Regions from separate parts of the Methylobacterium sp. CM6246 genome, predicted to be linked through region 1. Evidence: predicted binding sites of a transcription regulator. Region 1 holds the regulator's gene; each other region holds the start of a gene.
The links. The regulator PhoB, encoded in region 1, activates phosphate uptake and scavenging genes when phosphate is short. The targets are predictions, from matches to a motif close to TGTCATNNANCTGTCAT.

Region 1 (5,917 bases):
GCCTTCATGTACCTGGGTGAATTGATCGAGTTCGGCCCCACCAACCGCATGTTCATGAACCCTGTGGAGCAGCGGACCCAGGATTACATCACCGGGCGGTTCGGTTAAGCCAATCGCGGAAGTTTCGCGGAAGAGTTGATGACCGGATCGGCACATGTTTGCGCGTCGATCTCAAGACGCGGAGCCGCGCCCGATCGGAATTCGACCGGGCGCTACTCCGAGGCATGTTGCGTTGACCTGGGAACATCGGCCTATTCCGGTTGTTTTTGTCGCGTGCCGAAATCTGCTCCGCTCCGCATCATGACGTGAACTATCCAAGGGACTGGGTACCGGGAAACGTACAACGGTATCCGTGATCGCAGCGGCGGGTTTCCGCCAGACCTCGCGGATCAAGGTTTGCGGGACGCCATCGAAGGATCCACCATGCCCGGCCATATCGTCAGTTCCTACGACACCGACCTGGATGACCTGCGTCGCTCGATTTCCGAGATGGGCGGCGTCGCCGAGAAGATGGCCGCCGAGGCGACCGATGCCCTCGTCCGCCGGGACGATACGCTCGCCCAGGCGGTGATCCTCGCCGACAAGCGCCTCGATGCGCTCCAGCGTGACATCGAAGAGCGGGCAGTGCTGCTCATCGCCCGGCGTCAGCCGCTGGCGATCGACCTGCGCGAGACCATCTCGGCAATCCGCGTGTCCGGCGATCTGGAGCGGATCGGCGATCTCGCCAAGAACGTCGCCAAGCGGGTCGTCGCGATCTCCGATCAGGCGCCTGCGCAGAAGATCGTGCTCGGCGTGCGCCACATGAGCGACCTCGCGGAAGCTCAGCTCAAGGATATCCTCGACGCCTATGCCAGCCGCGACATCAAGGCGGCCTACGATGTCTGGGAGCGGGATGGCGAGATCGATGCCCTGTACAATTCGCTGTTCCGCGAACTCCTCACCTACATGATGGAGGATCCGCGCAACATCTCGTTCTGCACGCATCTGCTCTTCTGCGCGAAGAACGTCGAACGCATCGGCGACCACACCACCAATATCGCCGAGACGATCCATTACCTCGCCACCGGTGAGACGCTGGCGGGCGAGCGGCCGAAGAACGACGCGTCGAACTACGCGACGGTCGGGCCTGCCGCCACGGCCCCGTGACATGCGGTTCGCGGTTCCTCCGCAGCGCGCACTCCCACCTGCGGGACAAAGCCCCGGTGGGAGTGCGCGTGGGTTGAGGAATCACGGCCCCTGCCGCACCATCGGCGCGTCCGGGCCCTCCGGCGCGGTTGATTCGATGCGTGCCGAATTCGGAACGGGTTATCGAACGTGAGCATGCAAGTCCTGATCGTCGAGGACGAGGAGGCGCTGACTACCCTGCTGCGCTACAACCTGGAGGCCGAAGGATTCCTGGTGGATTCGGCCAGTCGCGGTGACGACGCCGAACTGCTCCTGGCCGAGCGCACGCCCGATCTGGTCCTGCTCGACTGGATGCTGCCCGGCCTCTCGGGCATCGAGTTGTGCCGCCGCATCCGGGCCCGGCGCGAGACCGAGCGTCTGCCGGTGATCATGCTCACCGCGCGCGGCGAGGAAGGCGACCGGGTCCGCGGGCTCGGAACCGGCGCCGACGACTACATCGTCAAGCCGTTTTCGGTGCCGGAACTGCTGGCCCGCGTTCGGGCGCTGCTGCGTCGGGCCAAGCCGGCCCACGTCGCCGACCGTCTGGCGGCGGGCGACATCGAGCTCGACCGCTCCGGCCACCGGGTCCGGCGCGCCGGCGAGGAACTCCATCTCGGACCAACCGAATTCAGGCTGCTGGAATTCCTGATGCTGGCGCCAGGCCGGGTTTTTTCCCGTGAACAGCTCCTCGACGGGGTCTGGGGCCACGACGTCTACATCGACGAGCGCACCGTGGACGTACATGTCGGGCGGCTGCGTAAGGCGCTCAACGCCCCCCGGCAGGCCGACCCGATCCGCACCGTGCGGGGCTCGGGATACGCCTTCGACGAGACGTTTTCCCTCGAAGCCTGAAGACCTCCAGCCCGTCGGGGCGGAACGGCGCGCCTGCCTCCTCGGTCAGCGTGCCAGCGCTGCGCTCTTACCGGAGGCGGCCGGTACCACCTTCAAGGCCGCCAGCACCGTTCCCTCGGTGAGGATCTGCGGCAGCACCTGTGCCTCCCCAGTGCCCGTGTAGAGCAGGTACAGCGGGACGCCGCTGCGCCCATGCGCCTCCAGCAGGCGGGTGATCTCGGGGTTCTGGTTGGTCCAGTCGCCCTTCAGGTAGGTCACACCCCGATCCTTCATGGCGGCCCGCACGGCCTTCGTGGACAACGAGGTCGTCTCGTTGACCGCGCATGTGATGCACCAGGCGGCGGTCATGTTCACGAAGACCGGCCGCCGCGCGTTCACCAAGGCGTCGAGACGCGCCTGCGTGAAGGGCTCGACGCCCTCTGCGGCGGCCTGGGCGACGGGCACGGCCCGGTCGCGATCGAGGGTCAGGGTCAGTGCCCCGACGGCGACGACCGTCAGCAGCGCGACGCCCTGGACGACGGGTCCGACCCGCGAAGCGGCGACGCGCCCGTGCTCCCAGGCCCAGGCCGCGAAGCCCACCAGCACGAGGCCGATCAGCCCCACCAGAAGCCCCTGCGGGCCGACCTGCTGGGCCAGGACCCAGATCAGCCACGCCACCGTTGCGTAGACCGGGAAAGCCAGAACCTGCTTCAGGGTTTCCATCCAGGCGCCCGGCCGCGGCAGCGCCCGCAGCGCCGGCGGCCACAGGGTCAGCGCCAGGAAGGGCAGGGCGAGGCCCAAGCCCAGGCTGGCGAACACCGCGAGCGCGACGCCGGCGCTCTGGGTCAGCGCGAAGCCCACGGCCGAGCCCATGAACGGTGCCGTGCAGGGGGTCGCCACCAGGGTCGCGAGAACGCCCGTGAAGAATGAGCCGCTGAGACCCGAGCGCCGGGCGAGCCCGTCTCCGATGGCGGTGAGCCGACCGCCGACATGGACAACCCCCGACAGGCTCAGGCCCATGGCGAGCAGCAGATAGGCGAGCCCGGCCACCACGGCCGGCGATTGCAGCTGGAAGCCCCAGCCGATCGCGGCCCCGCCGCCCTTGAGGGCGAGCAGCAAGCCTGCAAGGCCTAGGAAGCTCGCCATCACCCCAGCCGTGTAGGCGAGGCCGTGCAGGCGCACGCGCGCCGCGCTCTCGCCGGCATGCCGGACGAGGCCGAGCACTTTGATCGACAGGACGGGAAAGACGCAGGGCATCAGGTTGAGGATCAGCCCGCCCAGGAAGGCCAGGCCCGCCGCGGTCGCCAGGGTCAGCGCGTCGAAGGCCGGGGCGACCGGTTGGGCTGCGGCGGAGGCCTCGGGTGCAGCCACTGGGACCGGTGCAACCGGCTCGTCCCCGTACGCGAAGGCCAGGCGATGCGTTTCGGCACCGGTCGTCTCCTCCACGGTGAGCACGCCCGGCAGGGCGGCCGGTGCCGGGTCCGTCGGGGTGCTCCGCGCGAGGGTGAGGTGCAGGCCGGATGCGTCGACGCGCATCACCTGGACGGCGGCGTTGTCGATGGCGGTCTCGGAATAGGGGAAGAACGATGCGGCCTTGATAGACTCGGGCTTTAGGCCGGCCGCGGCGAAGTCGAGTTGCAGCGTGTCGCCCTGACTCGAGAGTTGCAGCGGCCAGAGCGCAGGGGCGGGCAATGCGGTGCGAGCCCGCTCGAACATGGCAGCCTGCCCGGCATCTGGCCGGGGCTCGCCCACCGGCAGGGTCAAGGCGAGGTCGGCGGAGCCCGGGACGCATTCGGTCTCGCAGACCAGGTAGGTCAGCTTGGCCTGGATCCGCACCGGATCGGCCGGGTCGAGGCTCGGCGGCGGCGTGACCGGCACGAGCAGGGTGACCTCGCCCTCGTAGCCGTAGTTCATCAGCGTCGCGATCGCGATGCGCTCGGGGGCGGGCCACCGGATCGCGCCGGCGTTGAAGCCCGCCGGCAAGGTCCAGGTCACTTCGGGGGGCAGACCGGAATCGCCCGGGTTGCGCCAGTAGACGTGCCAGCCCGGCTTCACCTGCATCCGCACCGCCAGGGTGAACGGCTGCGCCCCGGCCACCGCGATCGGCTCGGCCACGAGGCTCGACCGCACCAAGTCGGGTGGCGTGCGGAAGCCTTGCGCCGACGCGGCCGATAGGCTTGCGGTAAGGGCCAGGACAAGGAATGCGAGGCGGCGGATCATGCTGTCCCTTCGCGCGCGGGTCGGCCGCGGTTTCACCCGCGTCATCTCCGAGACGCAGGCGGGTCGTCTCGTGACGGGCCTTATAGCGCGCCGGTTCGGGCCCTGTCCTGCGCTCCAGCCCATGAGCCATCGGCCACGACGCCGCTGAGGCGCTCAGCGGGGCTCGAACAGGATGAGGGAGAGGGCGACCCTTCACTGAGTTCGTGGAGCTCGCGCTGTTCGGCGTGCTCGGCGATGACGCGCAGCGTTTCGCCGGCCGTCTAAAGAGCTTTGCGTATCGCCAAGCCGACGTCGCACAGCTTGTCACCGTCGAGCGGGTCGGTGGCGTCGTCGCAGACGATCAGCTGGACCCGCCGGACATCGTCACCATCCGATCCTTGCGTGTGGCCGAGGCGCACGTTCTGCACCGGGGCGCACTCGAAGGCGCCCGGATCAGAGCGCCAGAGGCGCAGTGGCGCGGTCCAACCAGCCGCGGGTTCCGGCATCGACGAGCGGCGCCAGTGTGTCGCGCACCCGGGTGTGGTAGGCGTCGATCCAGGCCCGCTCTTCCGGCTCGAGCAGGTCCGGGCGGATCAGCCGCCGATCGTAGGGTGCGAGCGTCAGGGTCTCGAAGCCGAGCATCGGGCGTTCGCCTTCAGGGATCTCACGGGGCTCGACGAGGACGAGGTTTTCGATCCGGATGCCGTAGGTGCCCGGGGCGTAGTAGCCCGGCTCGTTCGACAGGATCATGCCGGGCTCCAGCGCCGCGGTCCCGGTCTTAGCGATGCGCTGCGGACCCTCATGCACCGACAGGAAGGCGCCGACGCCATGACCGGTGCCGTGGTCGAAATCGAGCCCGGCCTGCCACAGCGGAGCGCGGGCGAACGCGTCGATCTGGGCGCCGGTCGTGCCCTTTGGGAACACCGCCCGGGCGATGGCGATATGCCCCCTCAGCACCCGGGTGAAGCGGTCGCGCATCGCATCCGTCGGCGCGCCGACCGCAACCGTCCGGGTGATGTCGGTGGTGCCGTCCGGGTATTGAGCCCCGGAATCGATCAGGAACAGCTCGCCGGCCCGCACGGTCCGGTCACTGGTGCGCGTAACCCGGTAATGCACGATCGCCCCGTTCGGGCCGGAGCCCGAGATTGTTGGGAACGACACGTCGCGCAGGTCGCCGCCGGCCGCGCGGAAATCCTCCAGGGCCTCCACGGCGGCAATCTCGCTCAAGCCCCCCGTGGCGGCGGCGCCGTCGAGCCAAGCCAGGAAGCGCACGACGCTGGCGCCGTCGCGGGTGTGAGCGGCGCGCGCGCCGGCGATCTCGGCGGTGTTCTTGACCGCCTTCATGCCGGTGATCGGGTCCTTGCCGATATCGGCGGTCCCGCCCGCGGTCTCGATCTTCTCCTTCAGGGCCACGGCGCCCGTCGCGGCATCGACCCGCACGCGCACACCGCTGAGCGAGCCGAGCCCGTCATCGAGGTCGGCTCGCGACAGGATCTCGGCGACCGGCGCCAGCGCCGTGCGCAGGGCCGGATCGACCTTGGGCGAGACCAGGAACAGCCGCGCCCGCCCTTCGCGTGGCAGGATCGCGTAGCCCAGCGCCAGCGGTGTATGGCCGACATCGGAGCCGCGCAGGTTGAACGCCCAGGCGAGATTGTGCGGGTCGGAGATCACCAGGGCATCGCAGCCGCCCTCAGCCAGGGCCGTGCGCACACGGGTGAGCTTG
Region 2 (5,917 bases), 210 kb from region 1:
AGGGGTCGTCCTACGCCGCCCGCACCGGCCAGTTCCTGCCGCCTTACGACACCCGCGAGACCCTCGCCTGCCTCCACGAGGCGGTGGTGCGCCACGATCCGGCGCGCGTGGTCGCGCTCGGGGATTCGTTCCACGATGTCCGCGGCCCGGAGCGGATGGAGCCCGGCGACCGGGCCATGGTGTCGGCTTTGCAGGAGGGCCGGGACTGGGTCTGGATCGCGGGCAATCACGACGCGGCGGTTAGCGAGGGCGTCGGCGGCCGCTACGCCGACGCGCTAACCCTGGGCGGCCTGATCCTGCGTCACGAGCCGAGCGGCGAACCGGTCCCCGGTGAGATCGCCGGCCATCTCCATCCCTGCGGAAAGGTCGCCATGCGCGGCCGGGCGGTCCGCCGCCGCTGCTTCGTCACCGACGGCACCCGCCTGGTGATGCCCGCCTTCGGTGCCTACGCGGGCGGGCTGAACGTCCGCGACCGGGCCATCGACGGCCTATTCCCCAATGGGTTCACGGCCCATCTGCTCGGGGATGGACGGGTCTTCACCATCGGCCGAGCGCAGCTGGCGCGGGATTGACGGGAGCGCGCGTGACAGTTCGAAATATCGCCTCGCCGCGGGTGGGGCCGTGTGAACGAGCGCCGTGAGACGTCAGCGATAGAAGGTGTAGGTCGCGCTGTAGGGCACCCGCGCCGTCTGGCCCGGCATGCAGACGCCCTGCGGTTTCTCACCGCCGACTGTGTCGCTGCGCAGGACATACTGCGTTCCGGCGAGCAACCCGGTTCCGGACGTCCGGCCGGAGAGTAGCAGCCACGCGACCGCCTGGGGTCGCGGTGCGGGCACCTGAGCGATGACGGTACCGAGCACCCGGGATCCGTCCTGCGCCTCCCAGACCGGTCCCTCGAAGTGGCGCCCGACCGTGCTTCCATCCGGCTGGACGAGTTCGGCCTCGGGTTTGGCGGGGCCCCAGGCCGGGCCGTTCTCGGCAGCGATGCAGGCATAGACCTGCACGCCCCGGGCGGCGAGACGCGCGATCGCCACGCTGCCGGGCGGCGGTTCCAGGCCCGCCGGTTCGGCCAATGCGAAAGCCGGAGCGCAGGACGCCACGGCGATGAGGGTTGTCCGCCAAGACCTTGTGAGGCTGCGGAGCGTGATGACGGCGTGGGGAATCGGTTCAGCTCCATCCGGACAGTCCGAACCGCCGATACGTTGCAAACCGCGTGCGCGTTTCACGCCGCGGCTCGCGCGTGATCCAGGTCAGGCTGATTTCATGAACCGCGTGACACTCTCCGAGAGATCCGCTGAGTGTCCGGCGAGGCTCTCGGCGACTCCCAGGACAGCTTCCGCCAGTTGACCGGTGGCATTGGCGGCCTGCGAAACGCCGCCGATATTGCCGGACATCTCGTGCGTCGAGACCGCCTGCTCCTCGACAGCGCTCGCCATCGCCAGGGTCAGCGTCGAGAGCTCGGCGACGGCGGCGGTGATCATCTCGATCGCTCCGACCGCCTCGCCGGTTGCGCTCTGGATCGCCGCAACCTGCTGGGTGATCTCGCCGGTGGCCTTCGCGGTCTGCTCGGCCAGAGCCTTGACCTCGCTCGCCACCACCGCGAAGCCCCGGCCGGCGGCGCCCGCCCGCGCGGCCTCGATCGTGGCATTCAGCGCCAGGAGGTTGGTCTGCCCGGCGATCGACTTGATCATGCCGACCACCGCGTCGACCTCCCGGGCGTTCTCGGCGAGCTGCCGCATCGTCGCGTCCGTGGTCTCGGCCTGCACCGCGATCTGGCGGGCGCGCTCGGAGACCCGTCCGACCTGACCCGAGATCTCCTGGATTGCGCCGTTCATCTGCTCGGAGTTCGCCGCCACGGACGAGGCCTTCTGCCGAGCGGAATCGGCCGACTGCGTCAGCCCCTCGGCCGAATGCTGCATCTCGCGGATCGCCGAACCCACGGCATCGACGACACGGCTGACGTCGGTGGACATATTCACCTGCGCGGATACGACGGCCCAGGTCAGCATCGGTCCGATGTAATTGCCCTTCCGGTCGTTGACGGCGGTGACCTGCAGATCGAGGGTCTCCGGCCCGACCTTGATCTTGGTCCGGTGCGGCAGCCGGCTCGCATCCGCCAGCATGTTACGCTGGTGACGCGGGTTCTTGTGGAACACGTCGAAGGAGTGGTCGAGCATCTCGTCGACCTTGATCGGCAGCCATTGCTCCAGCGGCCCGAGGGTCCGGCGCGAGGTCGCGTTCAGGAAGTTGATCTTGAACTCGTTGCGGGGATCGGCGGTCATCACCGCGACCGGCATGTTGTCGATCATCGACATCAGCCGATCGATATCGTTCTTCTTGGCCGAGATGTCGGCCGCGAACTTGACCACCTTCACCGGCTTGCCGCGCGCGTCGAGGACGGGGTTGTAGGTCGCCTCCAGCCAGACCTCCGTGCCGTTCTTGTCGATCCGCAGGAATTCGCCGGTGACGTACTGACCGTCCTTCAGCTTCGACCAGAACTCCGTGTACTCTGGCGACTTGGCAGCCATCGGTTCGACAAAGATGCGATGATGTTTGCCTTGTACATCCGCAAGGGTGTACTTCATCAGGTGCAAAAAGTTGTGGTTGGCACTCAGGACTTGCCCGTCCATCGAGAGTTCGATGATCGCCAACGACCGGTCCAGGGCGTCAAGCTTGGCCTGCGCCTCGTTATAGACGGTTCTCTTGAACATATCGGTGTCCACGCTGCTCCTGCGAGCATATGGCCGAGATTGGGTTAAATTTTATATAATTCGACAGTCTTTGAAACCGAAGCCTGCATTGAGAGCGCGTCAAATGAAATATTCAATCAAAGTAAGTTGTAATAGTTGATTGGCAGAGGCTTAGATTTGTATTAAAGACAGCTTTTGCCTTTTAAGCTGACGAATATCAGAACCACCCGCGGCTTCGGAAATATACAATTGGAGCAAGAGCGCTGATCAAAATAAGCGCGAGGGCGTAGGGATATCCGTAGGCCCAGTCCAGCTCCGGCATGTGCTTGAAGTTCATGCCGTACATCGAGGCGATCAGCGTCGGCGGCACACCAACCACAGACACCACCGTCAGTACCCGGAAGACGTTGTTCTGCTCGATGTTGATGAGCCCCAATGTGGCGTCGAGGAGGAACTGAACGTTCTCGGCAAGCCGCGTCTCGAACTCGTCCAGGGAGTCGATGTCGCGCCGGATCGTCTCGAAGCGACCGTCGCCGGGCAGGCCGAGCCCTTCGCAAGCGGCCGACACGAACGGCACGATCCGCTCCAGGCCGAGCAGGCTCGCGCGGATCTTCCCGAGAACCTTCCCACGGTTGCTGATGCCGCGCAGGATCCGCCGCAGCGCCAGGTCGCGGCGGCGGGGCGGCGGGCTTTCCAGCCGACGGCGATCGGCGCCGCGGACATCGAAGTCGAAGATCCGCGTGGACAGCGTGTCGAGTTCGGAGGCCATGTCCTCCAGGGCGTCCGCGAGGCTGTCGACCAACTCCTCCAGGATCACGAGGAAGATCTCGCTCGGCGTCACGCTGCCGTCGCCGTCGGCGATGCGCTTCTCCGACGAGTCGATCGCGCGCATGTCGTGGAACCGGATCGTGACGAGGTGATCCTTCGACAGGAGGAACCCCAGCGGTTTCAACTGGGAATCACTGCGCTCGAAGGTGATCATCGGCGTCGAGAGCGACAGCCCGCCCTTCACGCGCCGCAGCCGGCTGGAGGATTCCACCTCCGACAGTGCGGCCCGGGACGGTACGCGCAGGCCGGTGGCCGCTTCCACGGCGGCGGCCTCCTCGGAACTCGGGTCGTTCAGATCGAGCCAGACGGCATTGCCGGGAATCGGGCCGCCGCGTTCAGGCGTCACCGCGCCTTCGGGTCCGTGGAGGCTCAGCATGAGGGCGCGTTATCCTAGGGGAAATAAGGGCCGATGCCGGGTCATCTCGCCGTCGCGCGCGGGTGCGACAGTCTTGACTTCGAGCCGCACGAGAGCTAACTCGCCGCCGTCATTGGCACTCGCCAAGACAGAGTGCTAACAGTCGGGCTTGGGAGCGGCCGCGCACGCCGCATCAACGCCAACTGCAGACCTGAAGCAAGAGGGCAGCTCATGAAGTTCCGTCCGCTGCACGACCGCGTGGTCGTCCGTCGCATCGAGGGCGAGGAGAAGACCAAGGGCGGCATCATCATTCCGGACACCGCCAAGGAGAAGCCGCAGGAAGGCGAGATCGTCGCCGTCGGTCCCGGCGCTCGCGACGAGCAGGGCCGCGTCAACGCGCTCGACGTGAAGGCGGGGGACCGCGTCCTGTTCGGCAAGTGGTCCGGCACCGAGGTCAAGATCGACGGTCAGGACCTCCTGATCATGAAAGAATCCGACATCATGGGCGTCGTCGCCGCCTGATCGGATCGCCCGTTCCAACCCTTTGAGGCCACCTGAGGCCTTGGGGTCCAACCCAACCACAAGAGGCAAACCATGGCAGCGAAAGACGTTCGTTTCTCCGCCGACGCCCGCGATAAGATGCTGCGCGGCGTCGATATCCTTGCCGACGCGGTGAAGGTGACGCTGGGCCCGAAGGGCCGCAACGTCGTGATCGAGAAGAGCTTCGGCGCCCCGCGCATCACCAAGGACGGCGTCACCGTCGCCAAGGAGATCGAACTCGCCGACAAGTTCGAGAACATGGGCGCCCAGATGGTGCGCGAAGTGGCCTCGAAGACCAACGACATCGCGGGTGACGGCACCACCACCGCCACCGTGCTGGCCCAGGCCATCGTCCGCGAAGGCGCCAAGTACGTCGCCGCCGGCATCAACCCGATGGACCTGAAGCGCGGCATCGACCTCGCCACCGCCGCCGCGGTGAAGGACATCATCGCGCGCGCCAAGAAGGTCTCGACCTCCGACGAGGTCGCCCAGGTCGGCACGATCTCCGCCAACGGCGACAAGGAGATAGGCGAGATGATCGCCCACGCCATGCAGAAGGTGGGCAACGAGGGCGTGATCACGGTCGAGGAGGCCAAGACGGCCGAGACCGAGCTCGACGTCGTCGAGGGCATGCAGTTCGACCGCGGCTACCTGTCCCCGTACTTCATCACGAACGCGGAGAAGATGGTCGCCGAGCTCGAGGATCCCTACATCCTGATCCACGAGAAGAAGCTGTCGTCGCTGCAGGCGATGCTGCCGGTGCTCGAGGCCGTGGTGCAGACCGGCAAGCCGCTGCTGATCATCGCCGAGGACATCGAGGGCGAGGCGCTGGCCACCCTCGTGGTGAACAAGCTGCGCGGCGGCCTGAAGGTCGCAGCCGTGAAGGCGCCGGGCTTCGGTGACCGCCGCAAGGCGATGCTCGAGGACATCGCGATCCTGACCAAGGGCCAGATGATCGCCGAGGACCTCGGCATCAAGCTCGAGAACGTGACGCTCGACATGCTCGGCCGCGCCAAGCGGGTGCGCATCGAGAAGGAGAACACCACGATCATCGACGGCGTCGGCGAGAAGACCGACATCGAGGGCCGGATCTCGCAGATCAAGGCGCAGATCGAGGAGACCACCTCGGACTACGACCGCGAGAAGCTGCAGGAGCGCCTGGCCAAGCTCGCGGGCGGCGTCGCGGTGATCCGCGTCGGCGGCGCGACCGAGGTCGAGGTCAAGGAGAAGAAGGACCGTGTCGACGACGCCCTCAACGCCACCCGCGCGGCTGTCGAGGAAGGCATCGTCCCGGGCGGCGGCACTGCACTGCTGCGTGCCAAGAAGGCGGTCGCCGCGCTGAAGAGCGATGTTCCGGACGTCCAGGCCGGCATCAAGATCGTGCTGAAGGCGCTTGAGGCCCCGATCCGTCAGATCGCCCAGAACGCAGGCGTGGAAGGTTCGATCGTCGTCGGCAAGATCACCGACAACACCTCCTCGGAGACCTACGGCTTCAACGCCCAGA
Region 3 (5,917 bases), 3.2 Mb from region 1:
AGTTCGGCGGCGCCGATCATCCCCTTGGTGTCGGGGGTGAGCGGAACATGCAGCGTGATCACGTCGGACTGCGTCAGGATCGTCTCGAAATCGACCAGGCCGTCCTGCGGGAACACGTCGTAGGCCAGGACCTTCATGCCCAGCGCCTCGGCGCGCTTGCCGATCGACTTGCCGAGCGCTCCGTAGCCGACGATGCCGAGCGTCGAACCGGCGATGTCGTAGATCGGGTAGTCGAAGTAGCAGAACTGCGTGGACTTCGCCCAGTCGCCGCGCCGAACCGAGTTGGCGTAGGGCACGATCGCCCGGCGGAGCGCGAACATCAGCCCGACTACGTGCTCGGGCACAGTGTTGAACGCGTAGTTGCGGATGTTGACGACCGTGATGCCCTGGGCCTTGGCCTGGGCCTTGTCGACCACGTCGGTGCCGGTGGCGGCCACCGCGATGAGCTTCAGGTCGGGGAGCTGCTTCAGGGTCTCGGCCCGCATCGGGACCTTGTTGATCAGCGCGATCTCGGCGCCCTGGAGGCGGGACACCGTGTCCTCCGGCGTCCAGGTCGATTCGTGCTCGACGTAATCGTGCGGGAAGTTGAACGGTCGGACCGTCGCGTCGAGGGACTCACGGTCCAGGAACACGATCTTCTTGGTCATAGATCCCCTCTCGGGCAACGGGCGACTTCCTCGGGATTCTTGTTCTTACTTGCGCGCCGGGGCGGGGCCGGCAACCCGGCCCCGCCCCGGCAGCGTGCATCAATCACGCCTTGTGAAGCGGATTCTCGCGCAGGTAGCTGGAGGCGGCGGCGACGCCGGAGCCCGGCGTGACCTTGATGCCGCAATCGATCATGGCCATCTCGGCGCCCGCGATGGCACCCAGCAGCGACAGCTCGTTCAGGTCGCCCAGGTGGCCGATACGGAACACCTTGCCGGCGACTTTCGACAGGCCGGCACCCAGCGAGAGGTTGTAGCGCTCGTAGGCGTGGCTGATCACCTTGGCGGCGTCGGCGCCCTCCGGGACCACGATCGCCGTGACCGTGTCGGAGTTCCACTTCGGCTCCTTGGCGCAGGTCTTGAGGCCCCATGCCGCCACCGCCTGACGAGTCGCCTCGGCGAGCACGTGATGGCGGTGGTAGACGTTCTCCAGCCCCTCCTCCTTCACGATCGCCAGGGCCTCGCGCAGGCCGTAGAGCAGCGGCAGGACGGGGGTGTAGGGGAAGTAGCCGGTGGCGTTGGCGGCCAGCTGGTCCTTCCAGGCGAAGTAGGCGTGGCCGAGCCGGTCGTTCCGGCCGGTGCCGCCCTCGGCGATCTTAAGCGCCTTCGGGCTGATGCAGATCAGGCCGAGGCCGGCCGGGAGCATGAAACCCTTCTGCGAGCCCGCGATGGCGCAGTCGACGCCCCATTCGTCCATCTTGAACGGCAGCGAGCCGATCGACGAAATGCCGTCCACGAACAGCAGCGCCGGGTGGCCGGCGGCGTCGATCGCCTTGCGCACCGCGCCGATATCGCTGGTGACGCCCGTTGCGGTCTCGTTGTGGACCACCATCACGGCCTTGATGGCGTGATCCTTGTCGGCGCGCAGGGCCTCCCCGATCTTCTGCGGATCAGCGCCGGCGCCCCAGTCCTCGTCCTGGACGATCACGTCGAGGCCGAGGCGCTGGGCCATGTCGACCCAGAGGTGGCTGAACTGGCCGTAGCGGGAGGTGAGCACCTTGTCGCCGCGGCACAGGGTATTGGACAGCGCCGATTCCCAGATGCCGGTGCCCGAGGACGGGAACAGGATGACGGTTCCGGCGGTCGAGCCGAACACCATCTTGGAATCCTGCAGCAGCGGCTTCACCAGCTCGGGAAAGCTCGGCGAGCGGTGATCCTCGGACGGCACGTGCATCGCGCGCAGGACGCGATCCGGGATGTTCGTGGGGCCCGGGATGAAGAGATGGTTGCGACCGGGGCGCCGGGTTGCGGCCATGGTGTTTCCTCCAAAAACTCTGTTGCGCCCGGGCGGACCCGCGCTGGTTTGTTCAAACGTTCTCGGCGCCTTCGGCGGCCTTCTCGAGCTTCCTGCACGCGGTGCCGGCGGGCGCGGCACGGGCCGCAACTCCCCCGAACGCCATCCGTGTCATCCGTGGATCGGGGGGCTCAGCGGAGCGGCAGGCGGCGTCTTGCCGCTCGCGTCGCGGCGCGCCCCCGCGCCGGTCGCCTCCGAAATGCCGTCCCGGTCTACGGCGCCTCGTCTCAAGGCACCCTGGCCGCCCTCGCCGCCTTCCTATACGCGTCCGGCCCGGCTCACGCCGATCCACCGGTCGTCTGGTATTATGAGGCGGCGAAGCTGGGAAGCAAAACCGGAAAAACTTCGGGATCTCGGTAAAAAAATTTTTTGTGCATCGCAACGTCAGCTATCGGAACTTGAGAACTTCCGTTGCGGCGCACCAAGGCACCCCACAGCGATTCAGTACCGCGTCATCAAACTGAGACGTGATCGCGCTCTGGATCCCGGCACCGTTCGACCGCCGGGAGGGTGACGTGGCCGAGGATGAGGAGATGCCGGTCCGGGTCCGGACGCTGTTCCTGTCCGACCTGCATCTCGGGACGCGCGGCTGCCAGGCCGGCCTCCTTCTGTCGTTCCTGAGGGATTACGACGCCGACACGGTCTACCTGGTCGGGGACATCGTGGACGGCTGGCAGCTGCGCTCCGGCTGGTACTGGCCGCAGGCGCACAACGACGTCGTCCAGAAGCTTCTGCGCAAGGTCCGCAAGGGCACCAGGATCGTCTACCTGCCGGGCAACCACGACGAGTTCCTGCGGGACTACGTGGGCACGAATTTCGGCGGCATCGAGATCGCCGAGACCGCGATCCACGAGGCGGCCGACGGGCGGCGCTACCTGGTCATCCACGGCGACCAGTTCGACATGGTGGTGCGGCACTCGCCCTGGCTCGCCCATCTGGGCGACGGCGCCTACACCCTGGCGCTGACTCTCAACACCGTGATCAACCGGATCCGGCGGCGGGCCGGCCTGTCCTATTGGTCGCTGTCGGCCTGGGCGAAGCTGCGGGTGAAGAACGCCGTCAGCTTCATTGGCCGGTTCGAGACCATCCTGGCCGAGGAGGCACGCCGCCAGGGCGCGAACGGGGTGATCTGCGGGCACATACACCACGCCGCCGACCGGGCGATTGGCGACCTGCGGTACCTGAACACCGGCGACTGGGTCGAATCCTGCACCGGCCTGATCGAGCATTACGACGGCCGGATCGAGGTGCTGCATTATCCCAGCATCCTGCGGGCCCGCGAGGCCGAAGCTGCGCCGCGGCCGGTGGACGGCCGGCGCGCGGTGGCGTGAGGACCCCACGCGTGAAGCTCCTCATCGCCAGCGACGCCTGGCATCCGCAGGTCAACGGCGTGGTCCGCTCCCTGGAGCAGATGGTCCGCCGGGCGCCCGAGCACGGCTTCGAGACGGCCCTGCTCTCGGTGGCCGATTTCCGCTCCCTGCCCCTGCCGGGCTACCCGGAGATCCGCCTCGCCTTGGCCGGGCGGGACCGGGTGGCGGAGCGCTGGGCGGCCGAACGCCCGAGCCACGTCCACATCGCCACCGAGGGACCCATCGGCTTCGCGGCCCGGCGGCACTGCCTGGCCAACGGCCTGCCGTTCACCACGAGCTATCACACCCGGTTTCCGGAATACCTCGCCGCCCGCCTCCCGGTGCCGAAGGCGTGGTCCTACGCTTATCTGCGCCGCTTCCACGGGGCGGCCCGCGGGACCATGGTCAGCACCGTCTCTCTGCAGGCGGATCTGGAGGCGAGAGGCTTCTCCCAGCTGATGCGCTGGACCCGCGGGGTCGACACCGAGCGGTTCCGGCCGGCCGCCCCGGGCGAGCCGCCGCCGGCGGACCTCGCCGGCCTGCCCCGCCCGCTGTTCCTGTATGTCGGCCGGCTTGCCGTGGAGAAGAACCTCGCGGCCTTCCTGAGCCTCGACCTGCCCGGCACGAAGGTCGTGGTCGGGGACGGGCCGGACCGGGCGCGCCTGCAGGCCCTGGCCCCGGAGGCGCGCTTCCTCGGCACCCGGACCGGGGCAGCGCTCGCGTCCGTCTACGCCGCCTGCGACACCTTCGTGTTCCCGAGCCTCACCGACACGTTCGGCATCGTGCTGCTGGAAGCGATGGCCAGCGGCCTGCCGATCGCGGCCTTCCCGGTGCCCGGCCCCAACGACGTGCTGAGCGGGACCCGGGTCGGCATCCTGGACCAGGACCTGCGTGCGGCGGCCCTCGCGGCGCTGCGCCTGTCCCGGGCCGAGTGCAGGCAGGAGGCGCTGCGCCGCGGCTGGGACGTCAGCGCCGACCAGTTCTTCGGCAACATCATCGAGGCGCATGGCGGCGAGCGGAGCACCCGGAACGCCGCCTGAGCCGTGACGGCGGCGGCGCCAGATGGCAGGACGGCGCCATCATGCCCGTTCAGAAACAGCCGTCCGCGAAACGAACACAACCCGCCCTCACCCCACCGTTCGATCCGGCCCGGGCCGCGGATTACCCCGCGGTGATCGGCTGTGACGAGGTCGGGCGCGGCGCGCTGTGCGGCCCCGTGGTGGTGGCGGCGGTCTGGTTCGACCCCGCGGCGATCCCACCGGCCCTGCTGGCAGCCCTCGACGACAGCAAGCGCGTGCCCGAACCAGTCCGCGCGCATCTGGCGCCGCTGATCCGGACCCATGCCCGGGTCGCCGTGGCGGCGGGCTCCCGGGCCCTGATCGACCGCATCAACATCCGCGCCGCAACCCTCGACGCCATGGCGCGGGCGGTGGCGCGCCTCGGGGTCGCGGCGCCGGTCCTAGTCGATGGCCGGGACGCCCTGCCGGGCCTGCCGGGCCGGGCCGTCATCGGTGGCGACGGCCTCGTGCCGCAGATCGCTGCCGCCTCGATCGTCGCCAAGGTCTTCCGAGACGACCTGATGCGCCGGCTGGCCGAGCGCCACCCGGGCTACGGCTGGGAGCGCAACGTCGGCTACGGCACGGCCCTGCACCGGGCTGGCCTGACGGCGTTGGGCCGAAGCCCGCACCACCGCCTCAGCTTCACCCGCGGGTTCGGCTAGGGTTCAAAAGGTCGAGACCTTGTGCGGGTGCAGGGTGGAACCTTGCGGGCCTCGGGGGCTCCGCCCCCGAACCCAGCCAAAGGACTGAGCCCTTTGGAAACCCCGTCGTGCCCCAGGGCGGACCGGATCACTTCGATCCGGCTTCGGCCGGCAGCGCGTAGGCGACCACGTAATCGCCGCGGTCGGGCGACTGGCGGGCACCGCCGGCCGTGATCACGACGTATTGGCGGCCCGTCTTCGGGGACCGGTAGGTCATCGGCGCGCCCTGGCTGCCCACCGGCAGGCGGCCCTTCCAGACCTCGCGGCCGGTCCCGGCCTCGAACGCCCGCAGGTAATAATCCTGCGTCCCGGCGAAGAAGATCAGGCCCGAGCCGGTCACCAGCGAACCGCCGAGCGAGGGCAGGCCGATCGGGATCGGCAGGTGCATCTTGATCCCCAGCGGCCCGGTATCCTCCACCGTGCCGAGCGGGACCTGCCAGGCGATGCGGCGGGCCTTCAGGTCGATGGCCGTCAGCGTGCCGAACGGCGGCTTCTGGCACGGGATGTTCAGCGCCGACACGAAGCGGTTCCGGAGGGAGACGTAGGGCGTGCCGCGCATGGACGACAGGCCCATCTCGGTGCCGGCGGCCTTGCCGGTCTCGACCTGCTCCCTGGGGATCAGCCGGTTCCACAGGCCCAGCCGCATGTCGTTCACGATCAGGTAGTCCCGCGTCATGTCGATGGCGGTGCTGCCCCAGTTCATGCCGCCGAGCGAGCCCGGCATCTGGAGGGCGGTGTCGAAGCCCGGCGGGGTGAAGGTCCCCGCGTGGCGCATGCCCTTGAACTGGATCCGGCACAGGAGCTGATCGAA
Region 4 (5,917 bases), 3.4 Mb from region 1:
GTGCTCGACTCGTGCGCGGCCGGACGATGATCGATCACCACGACCTCGCCGGGGCGCTGCACCGAACTACGGCCATCCTGGCTGCGCTTCGACGTGCCGGCGACCTTGAAGATCACCACGACGGTGCCGTCCTTGCCGTTGCGCCGGATCAGCCCGCGCGTCGCCTCGCTGCGCATGGCGCCGTGCGTGACGCGGGTCAGCACCAGCGGGCCGACGCTCGCGGCTTCGAGCTTGGCCCGGAAGGGACGGTCGTCGAGGCGCGTCTGCTCGAGGGGGACACCCCGGCTGACAAGCGCCTCCCGCCAGCGCCGAAAGCTGTGCAGGGGGTTAAGACCCTCGGTCGAAAACAATGCTTCCATAAGTAAATTTTTCGATCGACCGGCATTTCGCGCGGCCGGAACAAGGGATCCGCGTCGCCGGACAAGCGCCGTCCGATACATATTGTATATTATTTTCAGCCTCAAGGGATGCATTTGAGCAACCTGAGGTGAAATTGGCAACTCACCGCCGGTGGGGGCCTTCGCGGATGTCGATCACTGGGGCGGACCTTCGGGCCGTCGTTCGACAGAGGCGGGGTTTTGATAACGCGAGATTGAACAGCAGATCCTGACATGATCAACGAACCCGAAGCCCGCTCTTCCTTCCTGCTCGAGAAAGTCGGCGCGATCGTCGCCGCTTACGTGTCGCGAAACCCTGTGGGGGCAGGGGATCTGCCGGTGCTGATCGATCAGGTCCATGCCGCGATCTCGGTGCTCCAGCGCAATCCCGCCGGCTCCGCCCGGTCCTGGACCGGCCCGGCCGCCGCGGAGGTCGAGGCCTCGATCGGCGAGAACGGCCTGATCAGCTTCATCGACGGCCGGTCGTACAAGACGCTGAAGCGCCACCTCACCGCCAACGGTCTCACCCCGGAGCGCTACCGCGCCAAGTTCGGCCTGCCGGCCAACTACCCGATGGTGGCTCCCGGCTACGCCAAGCGGCGTTCGGAGATCGCCCGGGCGATCCAGCTCGGTAACCAGGCGGCCTGAACGATGGCCTGCGCCATGACCCATCCGGTTCACGGGCTGCCCGAGGCGGATCGCTCCGTGGAGATCCTCGAGCGGATCGCCGGAACGCTCCGCATGCCGGTCGCCGCCTTCCTGCCGGACGAGCCCGAGCCGCGCGAGGCCGTGGCTCAGGCGGCGGATCTCGTGACGGCCTTCATGGCGATCGAGACCGTCGCCGCGCGCCGCACCTGCCTCGCCTTCGTGCGTGCCATGGCGCGCCCTTGAGGCCTCGGGAAACCGGGGCCGGAACGGACAGGGCCGTTTCCGCGGGGTGCGGAAACGGCCCTGTCCGTCGTCATGCTTGTCCGTGGATTGCGGGGCTCGGCCCCGCCGATACCCGCGGCGTCAGAACACGTGGCGCAGCAGGAAGAACAAGGTCGCGGCCAGCGTGATGGCGGCCGGCAGGGTCAGGATCCAGGCGAGGGCCATGTTGCGCACCGTGGCCATCTGCAGGCCCGAGCCGTTGGCCGCCATCGTCCCGGCGACGCCCGAGGACAGGATGTGCGTGGTCGAGACCGGAAGGCCGTAGAGTTCGGCAAGCCCGATCGTCCCCGCGGCGACCATCTCGGCCGACGCGCCCTGGGCGTAGGTGAGGTGGGTCTTGCCGATCTTCTCGCCCACCGTGACGACGATGCGCTTCCAGCCGACCATGGTGCCGAGGCCGAGCGCCAGGGCGACGCAGACCTTCACCCAGCCCGGGATGTAGCGGGTGCCGTTGTTGAGCAGCCCGGTGTAGCTCTTCAGGGTCGACTTCTCGGCCTCGGACAGATCAGCCCCGGCGTTGGGCAGCAGCCGCACCGCGTCGGCGGTGAGGTACATGGCGTTGCGCAGGTTCTCGGTCTGGGCGGCCGGGACGGTGCGGATCGCGCCGTAATTCTTCACGCTGGCGGCGATGTCGGTCGCGAGCGCGGAGAGCGCGGCGTAGACCGGCGGCCGGTTCAGGTCCTTGGACTTGAGGGCGTCCGTCACCGTCCGGCGCGCCTGCGCCGTCTCCGGCTGGGGAGCGCCGGGGGCCCGGGCGGAGAACACTTGGCTCGCCGCCGCCGAGGTTTGGATGAAGGCCGGGGTCGTGTCGTCCGACATGGTGCGGTTCAGCGCGTAGGCGGTGGGCGCCGCGCCGATCAGGATCAGCATGATCAGGCCCATGCCCTTCTGGCCGTCGTTGCCGCCGTGGAAGAACGACACCAGCGTGCAGGTCAGGATCAGGAGGCTGCGGATCCACAGCGGCGGCGGCGCCTCGCCCTTGGGGGCCTCGTAGAGGTCCTTGCGGCGCACCGCGAATTTCAGGGCCAGCAGCAGCAGCGCCGCGAGGGCGAAGCCGCACAGGGGCGAGAACAGCAGCGCCTTGAACACATTGAACGCCTGGTTCCAGTCGACGCCGGCGGTGCCGTCGCCGCCGCCCATCAGCTGGTTGGCGAGGCCGACGCCCAGCACCGAGCCGATCAGCGCATGCGACGAGGAGTTCGGCAGGCCGAAGGCCCAGGTCCCGAGGTTCCAGATGATGGCGGCGAGCAGCAGCGCGAAGATCATCGCGTAGCCGGCTCCCGAGCCGACATGCAGGATCAGCTCTACCGGCAGCAGGGTGACGATGGCGTAGGCCACCGCGCCCGAGGACAGCATCACCCCCAGGAAGTTGAAGAAGCCCGACCAGACCACCGCCACCAGCGGCGGCATCGAGTGGGTGTAGATGACGGTGGCCACCGCGTTGGCGGTGTCGTGGAACCCGTTCACGAATTCGAAGGCGAGGGCGATCAGCAGCGCGAGCCCGAGCAGCGCGAAGGCCCCGTAGGCCAGCGGCGCCTCGCCAACGGCGTTCATGTCGGCGATGAGGCTCACCACCGCGTAGCCGAGCCCGGCCACCAGAACCGCCAGGAAGGCGACGACGCCCCCCAGATGGATCCCGTGCTCGAGGCGCGGACCGCCCGCGGGCCTGTTCCCCACCCCGTGTTGCGGAATGACGGCGGAATCGGACATGGGCCCTCGCGTTGAATCGTCTTCGGAAGCGAAGCGGGATTAAGATTGTGGGATGACGTTTCAGTGACGTTTTACCGAAGGTATTCAGCGAAGCATTATATTCGTGCGCCTACCGCCGACGATCCGAAAATATCAATCTGCACGAAGTCTATTCCGCCCACTTCGAGGTCTGGGCCGGGGTGTTTACTGATACGACCGCGCCCGGTTCCGGTACCGGACATCCGTCCGGCGATGGCCCGCACCGATCGACGGGGAGGCGTCCGGCCTGGAGTGCCGCGTGACGCGTTTGCGGAGCCGCGGCCGCGGCGCTGGAAGCAAAGCGCAAGATGAACATGGCCCTGGATTTGCGCCGGCTAAGATGTCTGGCTGTTGCTGACAGGATACACGCGATGATTCAGGGCTTTGTGAATGGATTATGACGCATTCGCGTTCGCGGAAGTGGCTAAATCTCCCGCCGCAGGCCGAAGGGCCGCAGGCTTGGGGGCCAGGAATGAGCGTTCGCTATGGGGTCTCGATCGCGGCCTTGATGGTCGCCGCGTGCGGGTCGGGGGTGCAGGCGCAGACCGTCAACACCACGGCCTCCGACGTCAACGTGCTCAACCTGCTGGCGCCGTACCTGGCGCTCAACGCAACGGCGGCCGGGCAGGCGACGCTGAGCCTGAACCTGGCGCAGACGATCGCCCTCAACACCGGCGCGGACCTCGCCCGGCAGCAGGTGGCGATCAGCGACAAGAACCTGCTCAGCGCGGCGAGCAACGCCCTGTCGTCCTCGGGGCTCGGCAGCTACGGCGTCGCGGCCAACATCGCCGGCGGCCTGCCCGGACAGACGCCGATCAACGGCATCGTCCCGCAGCAACGGGTCGGCGGCCTCGGTGCGCAGCTCGGCCCGATCTACCAGCGCGGGACCGCCCAGGGCGTGAACGGCGCCCTCGGCGGCGTGGTCAACCTGCTGGTCAACGCCAACACGTTCACGGGCAACAACCTCGGCGTCGCGAAGAACTACTTCGCCAACGGCGCGGCCAACAACCCGAGCGTGACACCCGCCAACTACGTGGCGGTGCCGGCCGTGGCGCCCGCGGGCTACGGGCTGCCGACGTATGACGGCCTGCCCAACACCACCAACAGCGTCTACGACCGCGCCTACGGGGTCACCAACACCCAGCCGGGCCAGGACGTCTACGGCTCGTCGCGCCCGGTCCAGGTCGCGCCCGGCCGCATCAACCCGTTCGATCCGACGGCGCTGACCGGCCTCGCGACCAACGCCTCCTTCCCCAGCGGGCACACCACCTACGCGTTCACCAGCGGCTACCTGCTGGCGATGCTGGTGCCGCAGCAATACCAGAACGTGCTGCTGCGGGCCTCCGAGTACGGCGAGAGCCGGATCGTGCTCGGCGTCCACTACCCCCTCGACGTGATCGGCAGCCGGGCGCTGGCGGCCTACGACCTGGCCCAGGCGTTCACGAACCCGGCCTACGTCAACAACGCCGCGGTGACCGGCGTGGCGATCAACCTGCCGAACCAGTTCGTGCAGGCGCAGGGGCAGCTTCAGGCCTATCTCGCCGCCCAATGCGGCAACACCGTCGCGGCCTGCGCGAGCGGCGCCGCCAACAGCGCCGGAAACCCCTATCTCCCGTCGGCCGCCAACCAGGCCGCCTACCAGCAGCGCCTGACCTACGGCCTGCCGACCCTGACCTTCGCCCAGGCCCCGCGCGAGGCGGCCCCCGCTGGCGGACCCGACGCCGCGATCCTGCTGGCGCCGCTCTACGGCGGATCGACCGCCGCCGCCCGCACGCTCGCCCCGCAGGGCGGCCTCTACGGCCAGCTCTCGACCGCCACGATCAACCAGATCGTCGTCAACACGCAGACCAACGCGCTCGCGGCCTTCTACGGCAGCCCGCTCAGCTACTGGAGCCGCATCGACCTCTATTCCGCCGCCGGCTATTTCGGAGCCGTCACCGGCACCCTGCGGATGGACACGAGCGACCGCCTCGGCATCGATGTCGGCGTCGGCAACGGCGGCGTGCTCTACGCCAACGGCACCATCGCGGGCACCGTCTCGGTCGGGGCCGGCGGCCTGCTCGGCGGCTCGGGCACGCTCGGCGGCCTCAACGCCCTCTCGGGCGGCACCGTGGCGCCGGGGAACTCGATCGGCACCCTCAACGTCGCCGGCGCGGTCGCCTTCGCGCCGGGCTCGGTCTACCGGGTCGAGGCCAACGCCGCCGGACAAGCCGACAAGATCGCGGCCGGCGGCGCCGTGACGCTCGGCGGCGGCACCGTGCAGGTCGTGGCTGCCTCCGGGGCCTATGGCCCGCGCACAACCTACGCGATCTTGAGCGCGGCCGGCGGCGTCTCGGGACGGTTCGACGGGGTCACGACGAACCTCGCCTTCCTCAGCCCCGGCCTGCGCTACCTGCCCAACGACGTCGCCCTGACGCTGACCCGCAACGACGTCCCGCTGGCCGCCGGCGCCACCGGGCGCAACGGCGTCGCGTCCGCCAACGCGCTCCAGGCGGCCGGGTCCGGCCGGGCCTACGACGCCGCCCTGGCGTTCACCACCGCGGAGGCCGCCGACGGCTTCCGGGCGCTCGCCGGCGACATCCACGTCAGCACGGTGTCGACCGCCTACGAGACGGCGTTCTTCGTGCGCGAGGCGGTGCTCGACCGGCTGCGCTGGGGCGGGTCGGCCCCGAGCCTCGACGACGGCCGCGTGCCGGCGGCCTACAGCGCCGACCTGCCGGGCCGGACGCCCGTGGTGGCGAGCGTGCCGACGCGGATCCTCGACCCGCGGGTGTTCGGGCTCTGGGGCCAGGGCTTCGGCGCGTTCGGCACGGCCGGCGGGGGCGGCAACGCCTTCGACCTCGACCGGCAGATCGCCGGCTTCGCGCTCGGCGCCGACATCC

Region 2: a site for PhoB is predicted at 3,934-3,950, ahead of ACYQPG_RS23850 (CorA family divalent cation transporter). Genes of this name have one in related genera too.
Region 3: a site for PhoB is predicted at 2,449-2,465, ahead of ACYQPG_RS07720 (UDP-2,3-diacylglucosamine diphosphatase). Genes of this name have one in related genera too.
Region 4: a site for PhoB is predicted at 3,070-3,086, ahead of ACYQPG_RS06725 (inorganic phosphate transporter). Genes of this name have one in related genera too.

Annotation. Positions count from the first base shown of each region.
Region 1 is NZ_JBTXKY010000001.1:4,737,166-4,743,082, reverse strand. Features, by position in the region: gene pstB (phosphate ABC transporter ATP-binding protein PstB) at 1-108, shown strand, start outside; gene phoU (phosphate signaling complex protein PhoU) at 424-1,146, shown strand; gene phoB (phosphate regulon transcriptional regulator PhoB) at 1,321-2,016, shown strand; gene ACYQPG_RS22935 (protein-disulfide reductase DsbD family protein) at 2,062-4,215, opposite strand; gene ACYQPG_RS22930 (hypothetical protein) at 4,476-4,622, opposite strand; gene ACYQPG_RS22925 (aminopeptidase P family protein) at 4,648-5,917, opposite strand, start outside.
Region 2 is NZ_JBTXKY010000001.1:4,942,717-4,948,633, forward strand. Features, by position in the region: gene pdeM (ligase-associated DNA damage response endonuclease PdeM) at 1-572, shown strand, start outside; gene ACYQPG_RS23840 (DUF3455 domain-containing protein) at 645-1,073, opposite strand; gene ACYQPG_RS23845 (methyl-accepting chemotaxis protein) at 1,251-2,711, opposite strand; gene ACYQPG_RS23850 (CorA family divalent cation transporter) at 2,908-3,894, opposite strand; gene groES (co-chaperone GroES) at 4,105-4,395, shown strand; gene groL (chaperonin GroEL) at 4,468-5,917, shown strand, end outside.
Region 3 is NZ_JBTXKY010000001.1:1,544,316-1,550,232, reverse strand. Features, by position in the region: gene ACYQPG_RS07730 (D-2-hydroxyacid dehydrogenase) at 1-647, opposite strand, end outside; gene ACYQPG_RS07725 (aminotransferase class V-fold PLP-dependent enzyme) at 751-1,959, opposite strand; gene ACYQPG_RS07720 (UDP-2,3-diacylglucosamine diphosphatase) at 2,532-3,329, shown strand; gene ACYQPG_RS07715 (glycosyltransferase family 4 protein) at 3,341-4,387, shown strand; gene ACYQPG_RS07710 (ribonuclease HII) at 4,429-5,067, shown strand; gene ACYQPG_RS07705 (membrane-bound PQQ-dependent dehydrogenase, glucose/quinate/shikimate family) at 5,195-5,917, opposite strand, start outside.
Region 4 is NZ_JBTXKY010000001.1:1,331,012-1,336,928, forward strand. Features, by position in the region: partial or broken gene ACYQPG_RS06710 (helix-turn-helix domain-containing protein) at 1-359, opposite strand, end outside; gene ACYQPG_RS06715 (Ros/MucR family transcriptional regulator) at 612-1,025, shown strand; gene ACYQPG_RS06720 (hypothetical protein) at 1,041-1,268, shown strand; gene ACYQPG_RS06725 (inorganic phosphate transporter) at 1,389-3,017, opposite strand; gene ACYQPG_RS06730 (autotransporter family protein) at 3,508-5,917, shown strand, end outside.